Regions from separate parts of the Arthrobacter sp. 05N429 genome, predicted to be linked through region 2. Evidence: riboswitches for the same ligand, from Rfam matches in the RefSeq annotation. Region 2 holds a riboswitch; the other holds the start of a gene.

Region 1 (3,841 bases), on a different contig from region 2:
CGAAGGTGGGTTCGTCCAGGACCAGCACCTGGGGGTGCGCGGCGAGGACGGTGGCCACGGACAGGCGCCGCTTTTCGCCGCCCGAGAGTGTGTACGGATTGGCGTCCACCAGATCAGTCAGCCGCAGACGCTCCAGCAGTTCGTCGACGCGTTCCCCGCCGCGGCCCAGGTGCCGGGGTCCGAACATCAGCTCGTCCAGCACACGTCCGGTGACGAACTGGTGCTCGGGCTCCTGGAACACGGTGCCGATCCTGGCGATCAGCTGCTGCGCCTTCCACCGGTAGGGATCGATCCCGGCGCCGGCGCTGAGGTCCAGGGTGGCGGACACCCTGCCGGAGACCGGCGCCAGCAGGCCGGCGAGGGTCAGGGCGAAGGTGGACTTCCCCGACCCGTTAGGTCCCGTGATGGTCAGCGCCTCACCGGCGCGGACCTGGGCCGTGATCCCGGACTGTACGGGCTCCGGCGGAATGGGACGGAAGCCTCCGCGGAACCCCGCCCGCCGCGGCCGTTCCCGCGAGACGCCCAGATCCTCCACGGCCAGCAGCAGCTGCCCCGCGATATTGCCTTGTGCGGCTTCCGGCCCGGTGGCGCGTGTGCCTGCGGCCCGCAAGCCGCGTGCCCGGGTCTGCGGCACGTAGCCGGGCACCCAGACCCCGGCTGCGGTGAGCATGTCCCGTGCCTGCGCCAGGACCAGGTCCGGCGGCCCGTCGATCAGCACGGCAGAATCCGTGGCCGATCCCGGTTGCAGCACCACGATCCGGTCCACGAGGTCCTTCCAGACCGAGACACGGTGCTCCACCACCACCAGGGTGGCTCCGGTTTTGTCCAGGCAGCGGCCGACGGCGTCCCGGACTTCCAGCACTCCGGCGGGGTCCAGGTTGGCGGTCGGCTCGTCGAGCAGGATCAGCCCGGGCCGCATCGCGAGGATGCCGGCGAGCGCCAGCCGCTGCTTCTGGCCGCCGGAGAGGGCCGACGTCGGGTGGTCCAGCGGCAGCCGGCCCAGCCCGACGTCGTCGAGCGCTTCCGCGACGCGTGACCAGATCTCCGCCGGAGGCACGGACAGGTTTTCCGCGCCGAAGGCGACGTCGTCGCCGAGGCGGGAGAGCACCACCTGGGTCTCCGGGTCCTGCTGCATCAGCCCGGCACGGCCGCGCCGGACGCGGGGCGGGGCGCCGTCGATCAGCAGGCTGCCGGTCTCGTCCGCGTCCCCGGCCGCGCCGCTGGCAGCAAGGTCAGCGGCGCCGGGCGCCCGGCCGGCGTCACCGGCGGAGCTGTCGCCGAGCACGCCTGCCAGGGCGTGGAGCAGCGTGGACTTGCCGGCGCCCGAAGGCCCCAGCAGCAGCACGCGTTCCCCGGGCCGGATGTCCAGGTCCAGGCCGCTGACGGCGGGCCGGGGCCGGCCGGCGTGCCGCCAGCCCCAGCCCCGCGCGGTGATCGCCGCCGGCCGGACCCCGCTGCCGGCGGACGTGTTGAAGGCGGACATCAGGAAAAGACGGGCTCCGTGGCCGCCTTGCGGGAGGCAAAGGAACTCAGCACACCGGTCCTGGCCAGGCCCCGGGTGGCGATCCACGACAGTCCGCCGGCGATCACGGCGCCGGAAATGGCAGTGAAGATGATGTAGGCAAGCTTGTCGCCGCCGGAATACGCAATGTTCCAGCCCCACGGCAGGAACGAATCGTTGAGCCCGCAGAACAGGCCCGCGCCGGCACCGGCCAGCAGGGACACGGGCAGGTTGAACTTCTTGTACACGAACGCGGCGAAGACCAGTTCGGCGCCCAGGCCCTGCAGGAAGCCGGAGAACAGCACGGAGGCGCCGTATTGCGAGCCCATGATCAGCTCGCCGGTAGCAGCCACGGTTTCGCAGAACAGTGCCGCGCCCGGCTTGCGGATGATAAGCATGCCCAGCACCGCCGGGATCATCCAGCCGCCGGCGTAAAGCCCGGTCAGCGGGGGGTAAACCGCATTGAGCGGGACGGAAACGAGGTTGGCGCCCTGGGACCAGGCCCAGAAAATCACGCCGCCGGCCACCGCGATCAACGCGGCCACCACAATGTCCACCACGCGCCAGTTGTAGCTGCGCCGGGTGCGCGTCTGTTTCGCAGATGCAGCAGATGTATCAGTCATTTCGTCCTCCTGAGGAACAGGAGGGGAGAGTGCCCCCGGGCCGCGGCATCCGCCGCCGCCCCGGGCACTCTGAGAACTCGACTCCCTTGCGCCGGTACTAACCGGATCAGGTTCGAGGGTCTGCGGCTGTCCGCACTCTCAGCGCCCACCTGTGGTTTCCCCGGATTTCTCCGGTGATGCCCGACGGCGGCGCTCCCCTGTCGTATTGAAAATTGCCCTTGTGGGCGTGGCCCAGTTTACACCCGGGGGGCGTTGTTTTCCGGGCCCGGCCGTCACAATCCGCCGGCTTCGGCGCCGGTGACCTGCGGACGCCCGCTTGGTAGAGTCGGCAGGGCATGGGAACACCGGACACCGCTGCGGCCTGATGGCTACCCGACGGCGGCTCACTAACGGAAGCTGAATCACGTGACCAACCCACCAGCTCCTTCACCCGGCTACGATCCGGACTCGACCGAACCGCAGCCGCACGGATCCCTGGCGGCACTCATCGGCAGGATTCTGGCGGAAATGGACGAACTGCAGTTCCCGTCTTTCAGCAAAGACGACGCCCTGGATCTGGGGCTCCGTCTGGTGGAACTCGGCAGGCAGCGCTCTTACCCGATCGCCATCGACATCACCAAAGGTGAACAGGTGCTGTTCCACGCGGCACTGGAGGGCGCCACCCCGGACAATGAACGCTGGATCAGGGCCAAGCAGCGCACGGCCGTGCGGTACGAGGTCCCGTCGCTGCTGGTCGGACTCAGGGCCCGGTCCGCGGGACGGATGATCGAGGACAACGCCTGGTTCGATGAGAAGGAGTTTGCCGCCCACGGCGGCGCCTTCCCCATCTACGTGCGCGGAACCGGAATGGTTGCCACCGTCACGGTGTCGGGTTTGCCGCAGAAGGCCGACCATGAGCTGGTGGTTGAGGCCCTGTCTGACATCCTCGGCCGTGCCGGGAATTAGCCGGGACGCCGGGCCGGGACGGCTCGCCGCTTCCCGCCGGGTTCCGCGTGGTGTGCCGTTGATCACCAGCGGCTGAGTGTCCGGTTAGAGTGGTGCGCATGACGTTGGGGGACGCGGCCGCGGAGCCGCTTGTACACATCAAAGACTTCAGGATGGACTTCGGGGACACGACGGTCATCAAAGACCTCTCCTTCGACGTCCGGGCCGGGGAGACCTTCGGATTCCTCGGCAGCAACGGGTCAGGGAAAACGACCACCCTCCGGGCGCTGCTGGGCATCTACCAGCCGACCGCCGGGACCCTCCACATCGGCGGCAAGCCTTTCGCCCCGCAGGACGGTGCCCGGCTGGGATACCTGCCCGAGGAACGCGGCCTCTACAAAAAAGAGTCCGTCCTTGACCTCATGGTCTACTTTGGCCGGCTCAAGGGCCTGGACAAAACCCACGCCAGGACCTGGTCGCGGGAGTACCTGGAACGCGTCGGTCTCGCCGACAAAGCGAACACGCGCCTGGACAAGCTCTCCGGCGGACAACAGCAAAAAATCCAGCTCGGCGTGACCATCATGAACGACCCCGAGCTGCTGATCCTGGACGAACCCACCAAGGGGTTCGACCCGGTCAACCGGCGCCTGCTGATGGACATCATCGAGGAACAAAAACTCGCCGGCGCGACCGTCATCATGGTCACGCACCAGATGGAGGAAGTCGAACGCCTCTGTGACCGGGTGATCCTGCTCAAGGACGGCACCTCCCGCGCCTACGGCACCGTCGCGGA
Region 2 (3,841 bases):
AGCCCCCAGACCGTCCAGGCTTGGCGCCCCGCCGGTGCCCATGATCAGCCGCGACCCCAGCTGCACGCCATCCACCTCAAACGGATCCGCGCCAGCCGTTGACGCCCCCGGTGCCGCTGCCAGTGTGGTGTTTTCCACGCTGCTCATCCTCCCTGCACCGCCGTAACCAGCTCGACGTCGTCGCCGTCGGCGAGCGCGGTGCCGTGCCACTGGCTGCGGGGAACCACCTCCGCGTTGCGGGCGACGGCGACCCCGAGTTTCCCGCCGTCCGCAGACTGGCCGTTCGGGGCCAGCGGCCGGCCGGTGACCGCGCTGACGAGGGTGCCCACCGAGGCGCCGTCCGGAAGCGTGTGCCAGGTTCCGTTCAATGTGATGTTCATACCGATTCCTTGTGCTCAGGGTTGGGATTGGTGGCCCGGGTGGTCATGTTCTGCTGTCGGGATGAGGCCGGGCCGGCGGGCCCGGTACCGGCGGCGAACCTGTCCGGCCGGAACCGGGACCAGCGGGGGTCCCCGGCGCCGTCGAGCAGCTGCCGGCAGATCTCCGCGGCGGCGGGCGTGAGGAGAATCCCGTGCCGGAAGAAGCCGGTGGCGATAATCAGCCCCGCAATGTCCCCCGGGCCTCCCGGTTCCGCCACCCGGCCCAGCAGGGGCGAGTTGTCCGGGGTCCCGGGCCGGGCCCTGGCGGTGGCCTCGAGCAGTTCCAGTTCGGCGACGGCGGGGACCAGCTGCTGGGCGTCGCGCAGCAGCTGGTAGACGCCCCCGGCGGACACTGCGGAGCCGGGCGTGGCGCCGTCCGGTGCGTGGCCGTTTTCGCCGAGGGCATCCTCCCGCTGCGTGGCCCCGATCACCACTGTGCCGTCCTGCCGGGGAACGATGTAGACCGGCACCCCGCGGACCAGTCCCCGCACGGTGGACGTCAGCAGCGGCCGCAGCTTCTCCGGCACCCGGAGCCGGAGAATATCGCCGTGGACCGGCCGCAGGGGCAGCCGGAGTCCGGCGGGCAGGCCGTGGAGCGCGGCGGCGCCGAGGCCGTTGGCGACGATGGTTTCCCGTGCCCGGACCGTGCCGCCGCCGGCGAGGGTGGCCCCCGCCACGCGCCCGTCCTGCCAGAACAGCCCGGCAGCTCGACGCCCGATGGTGTCGCAGTGGCTGTCCGCGGCCAGGAGTTCCCCGATCCGGGCGAGCAGTCGGCGGGGGTCCACCTGGTGGTCGGCGGGAATGTCGAAGGCGCAGGAGATGCCGGGGCTCAGCAGGGGTTCGCGGGTGCGCGCCTCCCGTACGGTCAGCGGCTCGACGGCCAGGCCGGACGCCTGCTGGACGGTGCGCAGGGCCGCGAGCGCCCGGCGGTCGGCGGCGTCGGCGCCCACGGCGAGGGTCGGCGTCGTGAGGTACCCCGTGCTGCTGGCGGCACCGGCGGCGGCGCAGGTATCCGGCCCGTCACCCCCGTCGTCCAGCCCGGCGGCAAATGCCGGCCAGAGGCGTGCGGACTCGAGCATGAGCTCCAGGAGCGGTTCCTCCTGGTAGTGCAGCTCACTTACGGGGGCGAGCATGCCGGCGGCGGCCCAGCTGGCGCCGCTGCCCGGGGCGTCGTCGATAAGGGCGACCGTCCGGCCCGAGCGTCTCGCCGCCCAGGCGATTCCGTGGCCCACGACGCCGCCGCCGATCACGGCAACGTCATAACATTTCCCGGCTTCGGTGTCATCAGCGGCGGCCGCAGGCGCCGCGGCGTCAGTACCCGCGGCCGTGCCGCGGACGGATGTGGTGCCCATGAAGGATTCCTTCCCTACGCCGGTACTAACCGGATCAGGTCAAGCGGTCGGCTCTGACGCCCTCTCAGCCTGCCGGCGCCGGACGCTGGTGGCGTCGACGGCGGCGGGCTCCCGCGGTATTGGCCCAGTTTAGAGGAACTAGGCTGGAGGCATGAGCCAGGATGCCGTCCACACCACCGCCCGCCTATACCTTTGCACCGATGCCCGGCAGGGCCGCGGCGACTTTGCGGACTTCGTGGACGAGGCCTTTGCCGGCGGCGTCGACATCATCCAGCTGCGCGACAAGTCGCTGGAGGCGGCCGAGGAACTGGAACTGCTGGAGGTCCTGCACCAGGCAGCCCGCCGCCATAACCGCCTCTGGGCTGTCAACGACCGGGCGGACCTCGCCTCGCTCTCCGGGGCTCCGGTATTCCATATCGGGCAGAAGGACATCTCCACCGGCGCCGCCAGAAAGTTCCTGGGCAAGGACACCGTGATCGGGTTGTCCACGCACAGCCCGGAGCAGGTGGACGCGGCCCTTGTGTCCTCAGCCGGCCGCGACGGCCTGGACTACTTCTGCGTCGGGCCGGTGTGGGCCACTCCCACGAAGCCCGGCCGCGCCGCCGTCGGACTTGATCTGGTGCGCTATGCGGCGGACGCGGGCCGCCGGGCCGAAGCCCCGGAGGGGAAGACAACCGAGGGGAAGACAACCGAGGGGAAGACTGAGGAGAGCACGGTGCCGTGGTTCGCGATCGGCGGCATCGACCTCGGAAATGTGGAACAGGTGGTGGAAGCCGGCGCCCGCAGGATCGTGGTGGTCCGGGCCATCACCGAAGCCGACGATCCCGCCGGCGCCGCCCGGGCCCTGCTCGCCGCACTCGACGCCGCCGGCAACTGAGCGCGCAGCTCAGCCGGCCAGGCTCAACCGGCCAGACCGAGCGCCGTCATCCGGCGTGAGTGGTTGGCTGCCAGTTCCGCCATGAGCCCGCGGACAAGTTCCCTGGACCCGTCGTCCGTGGACCCGTCCTCATCCGCGCCGGCCAGGCCTCCGATGAACGCGTGCTCGAAGCTCACCCGCTGGGCCTGGGTCAGGGCTTCCCCGAGGAGCCGCCTGGCCCACAGTGCCAGCCGTGACGCCAGCCGCGGGTCATCGGCCAGGGCGGACTTGAGCCGTTCCCGCAGCACCGCCGTGGCCTCTTCATCGGCCTGGATCTGCTCCACCAGGTCCCGGGTCCCGGCGTCGACGTAGCGTGAAATCGCGCGGTAGAAATCGGCGGAGACGGTATCGATCACGTACGCCTTCATGAGGGATTCGTACCAGTCCGCCGGGCGGGTTCGTTCGTGGAAGTGGTCCACGGATGGCTGGAACGGGAGCATGGCCGCCTCCGGGTCCAGGCCCATGGCATCGAGCTTGGCGCTCACGAGTTCGTAGTGCTGGAACTCGATCACGGCGATCCTGCCCAGCACCGCGCGGTCATGCAGGGACGGTGAATACCGTGCGTCGGAGGAGAGCCGTTCGAAGGCGGAGAGCTCGCCGTAGGCCATCACGCCGAGCAGATCCCTCAGAAAGCTGTTGTATCGGGCGGGATCAGCCGGGGATGTGCTCATGATCCAAGACTAATGGCGCAAATGAAGCTAATCTGATTTTCGTGTCCCATCACCGCCTGACCCCGAGCGTCCACCGGCAAGAGAACCAACTGGCCGAGGCGCTCAGCGCGCTGCGGGCAACGCTTGAACTGCCCGGCCCCTTTCCCGAGGACGCGCTCCGGGAGGCCAAGGAGGCAGTCGCGCGCCACGAGCTGCCGGACCTGGATTTCACGCACATCGAGTTCGTGACCATCGATCCGGCGTCGTCCACCGATCTTGACCAGGCCCTGTTCATCGACCGCTCCGGCGAGGGCTACACGGTGTTCTACGCGATCGCCGACGTCCCCTCGTTTGTTGCCCCCGGCGGTGCGCTCGACGCCGAGACCCGCCGCCGCGGCCAGACCTTTTACACCCCGGATGGCCGGATCCCGCTGCACCCGGAAGTCATCAGCGAGGAGGCGGGAAGCCTGCTGGCCGGCCAGCTGTGCGCCGCGTTTGTGTGGG

The links. Region 2 has a riboswitch for thiamine pyrophosphate ahead of thiO (glycine oxidase ThiO). Riboswitches for the same ligand answer to the same signal wherever they lie in the genome.
Region 1: it holds a riboswitch for thiamine pyrophosphate, as region 2 does, so the genes downstream of both, AC1DF4_RS10540 (ECF transporter S component) here and thiO (glycine oxidase ThiO) in region 2, are expected to answer to the same signal.

Annotation. Positions count from the first base shown of each region.
Region 1 is NZ_JBFTMQ010000004.1:344,339-348,179, forward strand. It holds gene AC1DF4_RS10535 (ABC transporter ATP-binding protein) at 1-1,483, opposite strand, end outside; gene AC1DF4_RS10540 (ECF transporter S component) at 1,483-2,124, opposite strand; TPP riboswitch at 2,190-2,333, opposite strand; gene AC1DF4_RS10545 (heme-degrading domain-containing protein) at 2,530-3,069, shown strand; gene AC1DF4_RS10550 (ABC transporter ATP-binding protein) at 3,168-3,841, shown strand, end outside.
Region 2 is NZ_JBFTMQ010000001.1:538,845-542,685, reverse strand. It holds gene AC1DF4_RS02640 (thiazole synthase) at 1-147, opposite strand, end outside; gene thiS (sulfur carrier protein ThiS) at 144-380, opposite strand; gene thiO (glycine oxidase ThiO) at 377-1,771, opposite strand; TPP riboswitch at 1,765-1,896, opposite strand; gene AC1DF4_RS02625 (thiamine phosphate synthase) at 1,923-2,648, shown strand; gene AC1DF4_RS02620 (ferritin-like fold-containing protein) at 2,672-3,358, opposite strand; gene AC1DF4_RS02615 (RNB domain-containing ribonuclease) at 3,400-3,841, shown strand, end outside.